DNA from 3 places in the Paenarthrobacter aromaticivorans genome. Region 2 is predicted to be linked to each of the others. Evidence: predicted binding sites of a transcription regulator. Region 2 holds the regulator's gene; each other region holds the start of a gene.
What was found. Region 2 encodes LexA, which represses DNA repair genes until DNA is damaged. Its sites were predicted from a motif close to TCGAACANNTGTTCGA; they were not measured.
Positions count from the first base shown of each region.

Region 1: KSW38_RS14020 (DUF6504 family protein) is a predicted target of LexA. The motif match lies at 2,424-2,439, and genes of this name have one in related genera.
Region 3: KSW38_RS22145 (shikimate dehydrogenase) is a predicted target of LexA. The motif match lies at 2,042-2,057, and genes of this name have one in related genera.

Region 1 covers NZ_JAHOPC010000008.1:111,081-115,360, reverse strand. Annotated here, with positions in the region: gene KSW38_RS14025 (DNA polymerase III subunit alpha) at 1-2,016, opposite strand, end outside; gene KSW38_RS14020 (DUF6504 family protein) at 2,020-2,364, opposite strand; gene KSW38_RS14015 (FAD-dependent monooxygenase) at 2,474-3,547, opposite strand; gene KSW38_RS14010 (TetR/AcrR family transcriptional regulator) at 3,606-4,145, shown strand; gene KSW38_RS14005 (hypothetical protein) at 4,191-4,280, shown strand, end outside.
Region 2 covers NZ_JAHOPC010000007.1:38,023-42,302, reverse strand. Annotated here, with positions in the region: gene KSW38_RS12500 (ATP-dependent DNA helicase) at 1-1,261, shown strand, start outside; gene lexA (transcriptional repressor LexA) at 1,271-2,014, opposite strand; gene KSW38_RS12490 (LysM peptidoglycan-binding domain-containing protein) at 2,369-2,728, shown strand; gene KSW38_RS12485 (histidinol-phosphate transaminase) at 2,806-3,924, shown strand; gene hisB (imidazoleglycerol-phosphate dehydratase HisB) at 3,971-4,280, shown strand, end outside.
Region 3 covers NZ_JAHOPC010000022.1:558-4,837, forward strand. Annotated here, with positions in the region: gene KSW38_RS22135 (MFS transporter) at 1-977, opposite strand, end outside; gene KSW38_RS22140 (IclR family transcriptional regulator) at 1,180-1,950, shown strand; gene KSW38_RS22145 (shikimate dehydrogenase) at 2,152-3,069, shown strand; gene KSW38_RS22150 (bifunctional sugar phosphate isomerase/epimerase/4-hydroxyphenylpyruvate dioxygenase family protein) at 3,069-4,280, shown strand, end outside.

The sequences.
Region 1 (4,280 bases), on a different contig from region 2:
ACTGCGGATCAACTCATAGGTGGGCTCGTCGTCGAAAGGCACCGCGTTGAGATCAATCCTGCCGTCCGGGGCAATATAGTCCGGACCGGTGCCTCCCGCTTCCACCAGATGGTGGCCAGCCGCCACTACCTCCGCTTTGGACGGGTGCAGGCGGATAACTTCCCGCACCGCAAACGCCATGGCGCTTTGCATCCGCACACCCAGGACATCCAGCTTGAGCATGCCCATGGGATCCATGTCGTGTTTGTCGAACTGGCTCATGGGCAGCCCCAACCCGCTGGGCTGTACCGGGGTTCTGTCCAGGAGCGTGGCATCGCCCAGGATCACCCCGCACGGGTGCATGGAAATGTGCCGGGGAAGGCGGTCCAACCTTTCAGTGAGATCCACCAGTAGGTCCAACTGCTGGTTTTCCTCCATGCCCCCAGGCCCTTCACGGCCGGCCTCTACCCGTCCGGCAAATTCTCGGAGTTCAGGCTTTTCAACCAATGCCTCCCTGAATTTGCGCGCGGAGAACCGCCACAACTGCTTGGCAATTTCGCCGATTTCACCATCGTCCATGCCAAGAGCCATGCCGGCATCGCGGACAGCACCACGGGCCCTGTACCCGTTCTGCATGCTCATCAGCGTCACTCGTTCAGCTCCGAAGCGCTCGAAGATCTTCCGGTAGACGTTGTGCCGTTCGGCGCTTTCGACGTCAATGTCAATATCGGGAAGGGTGGATCGGCGACCCGAGAGGAAGCGTTCAAAAATGAGGTCATGCCGGATGGGATCCACTTGGCTGATGTCGATCAGATAGTTGACCAGGCTGGAGGCCCCGGAGCCTCTGGCAGCTACCCGGACGCCCATCTCGATGATCATCCTGGATACTTCCGCAACAGTGAGGAAGTAGGAGGCAAAGCCGAGTTTGTCGATGATCCCCAGCTCATGCTGCAACCGCGAGCGCATCTGTATTTCCGCATTGCCGTTGATGCCGGGGAATCGCCGGGTGATTCCTGCCTCGCATCGTTGGGTGAGTTCCACCATGGGGTCGCGTTCGATGCCGATGATGGAAGCTTCGGGAACAACGGGCTTTTTCCATCCCATGTCCAGGACGGGATCGATACGGCATTTGTCTGCGAGCGCTTCTGTGTTGGAGAGCAGTTTGTTCAGCCCCGCTGCTCCTTGCCCTGCCGCGCCCATGATTTCCTTGCCGAGTTGGAGCATTTGTTGGGCGTTTTTCAACCACCCCTGCCCAGTTGGTTGCAGCAGGCCGGTTGGTTGCAGCAGGGGGGTCGATGAGAGTTCAGGGAGGGATTTTAGGGTGCGCGCGGAGTCCAGGACGTCTGCGGTGGGGGCGCCGTCCTGGGCGCAGTAGCGGACGGCGTTGCTGAGGATGGCGGGGACGTTGTATTCGAGGGCGAGCTTGAGCATGCGTACGGCGTGGGCTGTGCTGAGGGGTTCTCCAGGAGCGCTGAGGTGGGATACGGCTTCGGCGACGATTGTCCCGGGCGGCATGGCGTCGATCCATTGTTTGAAGAGTGTGCGGGGCCGAAGATATTTCCGTCCTCCCATGGCGCGGCCTACATCGGAGTCCGGTCCTATGAGGACGGTCAACACGGGCTTGAGGGTTTGCGGGTCCAGTGTCCGCGATGCGAGTTCTGCCCTGGTTACGGCGACGGGCACTACTCCCCCGGCTTTGCCGGAGGTGCGGGCATGGGCGTCCGAAATGAGTCGGCAGAGGGCGCGATAGCCGGCGCCGTTGTTGTTGCCGTGGGCGAGTACGACGACGCGGCCCGCTACTTGGGTGCGGTGGTCGCCGTCGTCGTCGAATATTGCCAGGTCCACGCCGATGATGGGGTCGATACCGGCGTCCATGCATGCTTTGAGGTGCTTGATGGTGCCGTACAAGCCATCCCGGTCTGTGCAGGCGAGCGCTGTTGCGCCGTCTGCTGCGGCTGACTGGGCAAGTTCGTCCGGCCAGGAGACGCCGTAGTGGGCGCTGAAGGCTGTGGAGACGTGCAGGTGTGTGAAGCTCAAGGTTCAGGCGGCTTCGTCTGGTTCGACTGCTTGGGCCGGTGCGGCGTCGTGGATACGCAGGAGCCGCCAGCGGCCGCTGGCGAGATGGCGGACGAGGTCAAGGGTGATGGTTGGGCCGGGTTGCTCCTCGTCCTGCGGGCGATGGAGTTGGACCCGCCAGATCTCGTGGTCCACCAAGCCTGCGCCGCTTCCCAGTGGTGCCCGGCTTTCTTCTACCCACCATTGGCGTCGTTCATACCATCTGAGGGGTTCGTTGATGACGACGTAGCGGGTTCCTTTCCACTGGATTTCCTGCGGCTGGCCAACATCCGTGCAGATGACGTCCACGGACTCACTGAAAAGCCCCATATCCACACTCCTTGCCTGTGAGCATCGCCCTGGATCTAAGATCATCGCTAAATCATGATTCGAATGTATGTTCGAATATATCCAGTTTACGCCGCCCCTCCGACAAAACCTACTGGGAAGTTTTGCTCCCTCCGGGCGCCTTGGGCTTTCGATTGACAGCGGACTTCCGCTTGGCAGCAAGGTCGAGCAGCTTGTCGCGCATGGGTTGCGCACCTTCTGCGAGCGCCACGCGCATCATCAAGGATGAACCGATGCGGTATTGCTGGGTCCGAAGAACGCGCTGACGGTTGTAGGCATCGAGGGCCTGGTCCAGGGGCAGGGTGTTGACGAGCTTACCCAAGGCGACGGCGTCTATCAGCGACTCACAGGCGCCTCGCCCGAGGTTGGGAGCCATGGCGTGGGCTGCGTCGCCGATGAGGACCACATTGCCCCGCGAATAACGCCGCAGCGGCGGGGTGGTCCAAATGCGTTGTGCCAATGATGTTTCGGGTGTCGCTACTCGCAGGACATGCTGGATTCCCTGCGAGTGCCCGGCGTAGCGGCGGCGCGTCACTGCAAGGGCTTCGCCGACGTCAATTCCCTCGGGCCCCATCCCGGAGCGGAAGGATGCATACCAGTTGGTTCCGCCGCTTGAAGGGCCTATGCCAAAGAGGTCTCCGCGCCCCCAATACTCGCCTACGGTTTCACTGTCCGGTTCCTCGGCAATGACGCCTCGAACGGCGAGGTAGGGTGTCAGCTTGGCCGCACGCGATTGGCCCCACACGGAGCGCCTCACCATGCTGTGCACCCCATCCGCAGCCACTATCAAGTGGGCGTCGCTTGGGACCGCGTCCAGCTTTTCGATGCGTCGTTGGACTGTTGAGGGTACGGCTGAGTCGAGGAGCCGAAGGAGCGTGTGGCGTGCTGCGCCCACAAGGTTCTGCCCTTCCACACTCAGCCACGGCACTCCTATGGCACTCCGGAGCGCGCCACCCCTGATGACCGGGCTGTTTTCCCGGACGGCGCCAAGGATCCCCAATGAGGCCAGGGCCTCCTGGGCTTCGGGCCACATGGCCAGGGTCGTTCCTACTGCCGGGAGGCCGGCCCGCTGCTCGTACACAGTGACATGAAACTGGCTGGGATCAAGAGTTCCTGCCAAGGCGAGGCCTGCTATGCCACCACCGACGATTTCCACCTTTTTCATGATGCCAATGTACTACTACATTTGTAGTAATGGTGAGGTTAAAGACTAGACTTTCGCCATGCCTGACAGACGAACCGACCTTGCCGACGCGGCCCTCGCCGTGGTGGCCGCTAAAGGCCTCAAGGGACTGACCCACCGGGCCGTTGACGCCGAAGCCGGCGTGGCCGTCGGAACGACCTCCAATTACTTCCGCAACCGTGCCGCTTTGGTGGCTGCCGCCGTCGACCGCGTTGAAGAACGCGACTCGCTCCTGCTCCAGCAGCAGGGTGGATCTGTTCTCCCGACGTCGGTAACCGCCTTGGCGGAACAGCTCGCGGGAGCGCTGCTCCGGCTCGCGAATAATCACGCCGAACTGACCCGGGCACGATTCACCTTTGCCCTGGACCAACCCGAGGTGGTGGCCGCCGGGCACCAGAGGATGCTTTCAACTCTTGAACAGGTGCTCGATTCCATGGGAATTCCTGACCCAAGGGCCCGAGCAGAAGCGGTAGCGGACTACGGCGATGGATTGGCCATGCATCTCCTGACGGCACGCCGCGGCCAGGCGGTGGATCAACCGACAATCGCAGCCAACTTGCGGCGACTCTTGGAGGGATGAAGCAAAGGGGTGGACGCGGGCGGGTCCACAGAGCAGGATTGTGGCATGAGTACCAATGACGCACTCCTGAAGCAGGTCAGTATCTCCGCCGCAGATGACAACCTCGTTGCGAGATTCGAAATCGAAGGCAACATA
Region 2 (4,280 bases):
AGCGCATGAGCTGCAGGACAGGGTCACGGGGGCCGTTACCGGTCAGCTGTCCGTGGCAATGGTGCATGCCGCGGCTTCGAGCGCGCGCAAGCACACCGCTATTACCGTAGACGCCCTGAACGCGGCAGCCGATCGACTCGACATGGCCATTGCAGGAGTTCCCAATGGTTTGCTGCCCAACGGGCTCAACGACGAACAACTGGACTGCCTGGATCAACTGCGCGATGCCACCCGCGCCGCGTTATCTGACTCGAAGACTGACTCTTCAAACGCCGTCGACGGCGGGAGGCAGCTTGCGCGCTCACGGCTCATGCTCATTCTGGAACTGTGCGAGCGGATGCTCGCGGCCAAGGAGAACCGCGAAGTGGTGTGGTTCTCCAGGAACAGTACCTTCGATCCCCAGCAAGGGTACTCGCACCCGGACGAGACCGCGCCGGCACTGATCAACATCGCCCCGCTAAGCGTTGCCGGCCGGCTGCGGGAAGGCCTTTTCGCAGGGCACACTGTGGTGCTTACTTCGGCCACGTTGGCTATTGGATCTGCCTTTGAGCCCGCAGCAGGTGGCCTGGGGCTCATTGGAGATGGGGCGCCCAGCTGGACCGGGTTGGACGTCGGATCGCCTTTTGATTACCCCAAGCAGGGTGTGCTTTACGTGGCCAAACACCTGCCCAAGCCCGGTAGGGGCACTTCTCCCGAGGCACTGGATGAGCTTGAAGACCTGATCCGTGCATCCGGTGGGGGAGCCCTGTGCCTCTTCTCCTCACGTCGGGCGGCCGAGGAAGCTGCAGACGCGATGCGCCCACGTCTGGATGTGGACATCCTCTGCCAGGGGGAATCCACCATGGCAGCACTGGTGAAGCAATTTGCTGATGAACCGGACACCTGCCTCTTCGGCACGATGTCCCTGTGGCAGGGCGTCGACGTCCCTGGCGGTTCTTGCCGCCTTGTGGTGATTGACCGCATTCCGTTCCCGAGGCCTGATGACCCGCTGATGACCGCACGCTCGCGAGCCGTTGCACAGTCCGGGGGCAACGGGTTCATGGCGGTGTCAGCTACGCACGCGGCAATTCGTCTTGCGCAGGGAGCAGGACGCCTCATTCGTTCCACCGGCGATAAAGGCGTGGTCGCCGTCCTGGACTCACGGCTTTCCACCGAACGGTACGGCGGGTTCCTACGGGCCGCTTTGCCGCCATTTTGGGCTACGACGGACCGCAACGTGGTGCGCGGCGTCCTGGAACGCTTGGGCGCAAAGAAAACGTAGGCGAACGCCCTAGAGGGAGCGCAGGACCGAGACGACCTTGCCCATAATGGTGGCTTGGTCTCCAAGTATCGGTTCGTACTGCGTGTTCTGGGGGAGCAGCCAGGTATGGCCGTCCCGCTGGCGGAAAGTCTTTACCGTGGCTTCGTCATCCAGGAGTGCTGCCACGATGTCGCCGTTGATGGCGTCATTCTGGCGGCGGACAACTACCCAGTCACCGTCACAAATGGCGGCATCGATCATTGAGTCCCCAGCGACCTTCAGCATGAACAGTTCGCCGTGGCCCACCAGTTGCCGGGGCAGGGGCAGGACGTCCTCAATCGTCTGGTCAGCGAGGATGGGCCCACCGGCTGCGATGCGTCCCACCAGGGGCACCATCGCGGTGTCGCTGGCACTGGCCAACTCCGTCACGGCGAGTCCGCCTGCACTGCGGAGGGTAGTAGTTGCTTCCACTCCGGGAATTGTCCCGCCGTCAAGGGTCAAAGGCATAAGTACTTCCATGGCGCGGGGGCGCTTGGGATCTCTGCGCAAGTAGCCGAGCTTCTCCAACTGGGAAAGCTGGTGCGTGACGCTGGAGAGGCTCGCGAGACCAACGGTGTCGCCAATTTCGCGCATGCTGGGCGGATACCCGTTGTCATTGACGGACCGCTGGATGGTTTCCAGGATTTTCTTCTGCCGGACAGTCAGGCTTTTGGGACTCTTTTGAGGCTGTTGGCTCCGCAGGGGAACCCCGCCGCCGGTGGCTTTCGCTGCCATGTTCGCCAATGCCCTTCCGTTCCGCCCGGTCACAGTCTGGAGTGAGCCCGGGGATGTTGGATCTGAAAAATGTCAGACCCTCCTGTTCCACTGAAACAGTGCCTGTTTCTTCACTCAAACCTAGGCCAGGCACAGGCGTTTATCAAACATTCGTTCTAGCGAGTCTCGACACCGTTCGTTGATAAGTGCTAAAAATGTCATAGCAAGGTTCGAATATGTGTTCTATAGAAGTTGAGCAGGGTTCGGATGTTCGAAGAAAGTGTTCGAATATTCGGGCCGGGTCCAACGAACACAAGGAATTGGCAGCCAGCAGCGGGCATCCGATGCAGGCAATCGCTCAGAAGGGCTCAGCTCATGTCCGCAATCTCCACGTTCCATGAATTCCGCAACACTCCGGCTCCTGCGCGTCTCCGGCTGACCCAACGCGGCAGGATCGTGTTCTTCGGGATCCCCATCATGCTGCTCCTTGCCGCGCTGCTGAGCCTCGCCGGCTTCATTAACTCCCCGGCTAAAGCTTCTGATTCCCAAGGTCAGCTTCAGCCGCCGGTGGCCGTTACGGTTACTGTCCAGCCCGGGCAGTCCTTGTGGGGCATCGCCGGTGCGGCCGCGCCGGAGCGGGACCCCCGTGATGTCATCGCAGAAATCATTCAGTTGAACGATCTCCGCGGGGGACGCATCCAGCCCGGCCAGCAGCTGTTCGTTCCCGCCAATTGAGCGGCCGTGGGCCTATGGGTGGGCGTCTCTGGCGTCACAGTTACTCTGCAGTCGCACCGGCACCTTAAACTGTCTTGGTGAGTGACCAGCTTGAGCGACTTGACCGCCTTCCCCTTCGGACCAACCTGCGTGGATTGAGCCCCTATGGCGCGCCGCAGCTTGACGTCCCCATTTTGCTCAACGTCAACGAGAACACCCATGGCGTGCCGGCAGACGTGCAAGAGGCGATTACCCAGGCTGTTGCTGCTGCGGCCACCGGTCTGAACCGGTACCCTGACCGCGAATTCACGGAACTCCGTGAATCCCTTGCCGATTACCTCGGACACGGGCTTTCCGCGGAGAACATCTGGGCAGCCAACGGCTCCAACGAGGTCCTGCAGCAGATTATGCAGGCCTTTGGCGGTCCGGGGCGCAAAGCTCTGGGATTCCCCCCCACGTATTCCATGTACCCGCTGCTTGCCAGTGGCACGGACACCGAGTATGTCCGTGGAGTGCGAGCTGACGACTATGGCCTGGATGCGGCTTCTGCTGCTGCCCAAGTGAAGGAGACTGGCGCAAATATCGTGTTCCTGTGCTCGCCCAACAACCCCACGGGAACGGGACTGGGCCTGGACGTCGTAGAAGCCGTGTACGAAGCCGGCGAGGCCAGCCAGGCGATCGTCATCGTAGATGAGGCCTACCACGAGTTCGCGCACGACAACACGCCAAGCGCGCTGACGCTGCTTCCCGGGCGCGAACGTTTGATCGTCTCGCGAACCATGAGCAAGGCCTTTGCCCTGGCAGGTGCCCGCTTGGGCTACATGGCCGCCGCGCCTGAGGTTACCGATGCCATCAGGCTCGTTCGGCTGCCCTACCACCTCTCAGCCGTCACACAAGCCACGGCCCTGGCCGCCCTCAATCACCGCGAAGCGCTCATGGCCGACGTCGAGGACATCAAGGTGCAACGGGACCGGATTGTGACCGAACTCCTCCGAATGGGGCTCAAGCCGGCGGCCTCGGACTCAAACTACGTGTTCTTCGGTGGGCTTTCGAACCCGCACGCGATCTGGCAGGGCTTGCTGGATGCGGGAGTCCTGATCCGCGACGTCGGCATTCCGGGGCACCTGCGCGTGACAGCGGGAACAGAAAAGGAAACGACGGCCTTCCTTGAAGCCTTGGAAGCCCTTCTGGACAGTCCTGCGTCCCAACCCAACTAAACTTGTCAATAGACCCACCCCATTCTTCGTGTATAAGGACGTCCCAATGAGCGAAACCGGCGCCAAGCCGTCCGCTGACCGCACTGCGCGCATGGAGCGCACCACCAGCGAATCCTCCGTCCTGGTGGAGATCAACCTGGATGGCACCGGTGTCTCGGACATCAGCACCACGGTTCCCTTCTATGACCACATGCTGACGGCGTTGTGCAAGCACTCCCTGATTGACATGACCGTCAAAGCCACGGGTGACACCCACATTGATGCCCACCACACAGTTGAGGATGTGGCCATTACTTTTGGTGAGGTCTTGCGTACTGCCTTGGGCAACAAAGCCGGAATCCGCCGCTTCGGCGAAG
Region 3 (4,280 bases), on a different contig from region 2:
ACCGGGGTCATGATGGCGCTGGCCACAGCACCGTAGATAAAGACGGGCTTCCGGCCGATCTTGTCGGCGAGCATGCCGAAGAGCGGTTGGGTACCGAGGGCCACAATGTTGGCCACTACAACGAGCCACAAGGTGATGGTGCCGCTGACGTGGGCCACGTCCTGGGCGTACTTGATGGCCAGGGTTCCAAAGACCGTGCTCACGGCGGCGATGAACGCACAGCACACAACCCGGAGGACGTCGCGCCAGTGCAGCTTGAGGAGGTCGGCGACGGGCAGCTTGGCGATCTCGTTGTTCTTCTTGGCCTCGGCGAATGCCGGCGGCTCGTGAAGCGTGCGTCGGATGAAGTAGGCCACGATGACCACTACTGCACTGAGCCAGAACGGGATGCGCCAGCCGATGCCGTACTTGACCTCGTCCGGGAGCGCGAGAACTGGAATGAACACCAAGGCTGCAAGGATCTGGCCACCCTGGGTGCCGGTCAACGTCCACGAGGTGAAGAACGAGCGGCGGTTGTCCGGAGCGTGCTCCAGCGTCATCGAGGAGGCACCGGCCTGCTCGCCGGCAGCCGAGAGACCCTGGGCGAGGCGGGCGAGTACCAGCAGGACGGGAGCCCACCAGCCAATGGTCTTGAAGTCCGGGAGGCAGCCGATCACGAAGGTGGCGGCGCCCATCAGGACCAGGGTGAACATGAGGACCTTCTGCCGGCCGATCCTGTCGCCGAAGTGCCCCAGGATGATGGCGCCTACAGGACGGGCAACATAGGCGAAGCCAAAGGTCGCGAAGGACATGATGGCTGCGTTGGTGTCCGCGTCCGGGAAGAACACGTGAGGAAAGATCAAGGCGGCGGCGGAGCCGAAGATGAAGAAGTCGTAGTACTCCACTGCGCTTCCCAGGAAGCTGGCGAGTGCCGCTTTCTTGGGAGTTCCTGCTGGGGTTACTGTGCCTGGCGTCGCTGACGGCATTGTGTGGCTCATAGGTGTTCCTTCTGTGACGACGATGTCGCGGATCTAGCTTCTGCGGGAAGACCAGAGCGAGGTGCGGCCAGATCAATCCCAAAGTAACCACATGGTGGGAGCTACTTGTGCAATACAGCAATAGTGGCCGTGACTGGGGTCACTTGTCAAGACTTGTGCTCACTATCTAGAAATAGCTCTCACGATGTGAGAGCATCTAAGCATGAGTGTGAAAGAGGACATAAAGACCGACATGGTCGGCAAGGCCCTGGGCCTGTTGGTATTGCTGGGAAATGAGCCCAAGGGCGCGAGTGCTGCGGACCTGGCCAGGAGCGCAGGGCTTCCGTTCAGCACGACGTACCGGCTGCTCGGTTCGCTGACGCGCGATGGATTCGTGGATTACGAGCCCGACGGCCGTCGATACCATCTGGGATTGCGGGTCTTCCAGCTGGGTCAGCGGGTTTCCAACCACCACGGTTTTGCGGCAACGGCTCTTCCCGTTCTCCAGCGCGTTACGGAGCGGACCGAGGAAGCAACCATCCTCTCGGTGCGCGACGGAAACCATCATCTGACCGTGAACAAGGTGGACGGCCCCAAGACCTTCCGCGTCACCAGCGATCCCGGCCATCTGGGCGCGCTGCACACTACGTCCGTGGGTAAGGCGATTGTCGCTTTTGAGAACGACGCCGAACGTGAACGGCTGCTCGAAGAGTTGCCTTTGGAGGCCCTCACTGAGCGCTCCATTACCGATCGGGCTGCATTCCGGGCGGAGATTGAGCAGGTGCGCCGACAGGGCTACGCGGTCATGGATGAAGAAAACGAGATCGGCATGCGCGCGGTCGCAGTGCCGGTCCTCAATTCCCAGGGCCACGCCTTTGCGTCTGTCGCCACGGCTGTTCCGGTATTTCGTCTCACCATGGATGAACTCATCGCCCACGTCCCCACTTTGCAGGAGGCCGCGGCGGAACTCGCGGCCCGCCTGCCCCAGCGCTAGCCCAACTAGGTCGCAATAGTGCGCGTTTTCACCGCTCAAAACGCGCTTAAGTGCGACTCAGTTGGGTGCGTACGCCGGAAATGTTCGCTATAAGAACAAGCGTGCGGAATATGAACACTTGTAGTAATCTGAATACACCCGGACCGGCGACGCCCGAAAAGCGCCATCAGCCCGCGGTGCTGAAGTCAAAGGAGCTTTAGGATGAGCAACCGAGCCGAGTCCGTTCTGGTGGGCCTCATAGGCGAAGGCGTCATGCCCTCTCTCACACCGCCCATGCACGAACGCGAAGCCGACGTGCAGGGCCTTCGCTTGCTGTACCGCCCCATTGACCTGCTGGACCTGGCTTTGCCGGCCGCCGCCGTCGGGGACCTCCTCACCGCAGCCCAGCGCATGGGTTTCAATGGCCTGAACATCACCCACCCGTGCAAGCAGCTGGTACTGGAGCACCTTGACGAAATTTCCGACGACGCCCGTCGCTTGGGTGCCGTCAATACGGTCTTGATTCAGGATGGTCGGTTCATAGGCCACAACACGGACTTCTCCGGCTTCGGGGCGGCCCTCACCTCCGGGTTGCCGGACGCGAAGCTGAACCGCGTGGTCCAGCTTGGTGCGGGCGGTGCGGGATCCGCGGTCGCCTATGCCCTGCTCAAAGCCGGCGTAAAGCAGCTGGACCTCGTGGACATGGACCCCACCCGTGCAGCCGAACGAGCGACGGAACTCGGCGAACTTTTCCCGGTCGCCACCATCACGCCGCGCACTCCCACCGATTTGCCGGAGATCATGCCGCTCGCCGACGGCCTGGTGCATTGCACGCCTATCGGTATGGCCGCCCACCCGGGACTTCCATTGGACATCGACCTCCTGGAACCGCGCCACTGGGTTGCCGACATCGTCTACCGACCTATCGACACACGCCTGGTCCGCGAGGCGCGCGACAAGGGTTGCGACGTCCTCGACGGCGGCAGGATGGCGGTCGGTCAGGCGGCCGACGCTTTCCAGCTCTTCACCGGACGCGACGCCGATCGTGACCGCATGCGGGCACACTTCCTGGAATTGATCGCCGTGGAAGATGCTGCAACCGAACTCTCCGCCACAGCACTGGCGAAGGCGGCCCACTGATGCGCACCGGAATCGCCACGGTCTGCCTCTCCGGCACCCTGAAAGAGAAAATGCAGGCCTGCGCAATAGCGGGCTTCGACGGCATCGAAATCTTCGAACAGGACCTCGTCACCTCGCCGCTCAGCCCCGAGGAAGTACGGAAAATGGCCGCCGATCTCGGCCTGGGTCTGGACCTCTATCAGCCGTTCCGCGATTTCGACGGCGTCACCCCGGACCTGCTCAAGGCCAACCTTCGCCGGGCGGAGGCCAAGTTCAAGCTCATGTCCCGCCTGGGCATGGACACCATCCTGGTCTGCTCCAACGTGGCCACGGCAACAATCGACGACGACGAACTTCGCGCCTCCCAACTGGGCGAGCTTGCTGAACTTGCCGGGGACCACGGCGTCAAGGTTGCCTACGAAGCCTTGGCCTGGGGCAAGTACGTCAACGATTACGAGCACGCATATCGCTTGGTCGAAATAGTGGACCACCCCAACCTCGGCACCTGCCTGGACTCCTTCCACATCCTCTCCCGCGACTGGGACACCGCTCCGATCGAGAAGATCAACGCGGACAAGATCTTCTTCGTCCAGGTGGCAGACGCCCCCAAGCTCTCCATGGACGTCCTCTCCTGGAGCCGCCACTACCGGGTGTTCCCGGGCGAGGGCCAGTTTGAGCTCGCCAAGTTCATGGGCCACGTGGTCCGGGCCGGCTATACAGGTCCGGTTTCGCTGGAAGTTTTCAACGACGTCTTCCGCCAGTCTGACGTCGAACGGACAGCTGTGGACGCCATGCGCTCCCTGATCTGGCTGGAAGAGCAGAGCGCCAAGTGGCTCGAAAGCAACGCCACGGCCGCGGCATCCGAACAAAAAGCCGCCAGCCGCCGTCGTTATCCCATGGAACTGGCCACGCTGCCCAAGGTGAACGAACCCGCCGGCTTCAACTTCGCCGAGGTCAAGGCCGACGACACCGCCCAGCTTGAGAAGCTCCTTGGCCAGCTTGGCTTCGAGTTCGAGGGCCGCCATCGCACCAAGGACGTACAGCTTTGGACCATGGGCCAGGCGCGCGTGATCATCAACGAGCAAGCGGCACAGCACGCCGAACCGGCTATCGCCGCTTTGGGGTTCGACGTCGACTCCCCAGTGATTGCCTCCGCTCGCGCCCAGCAACTCAAAGCGCCGGTGGTGGCACGCAAGGTCCAGGCCGATGAGGAAGTGTTCCAAGGCATCTCC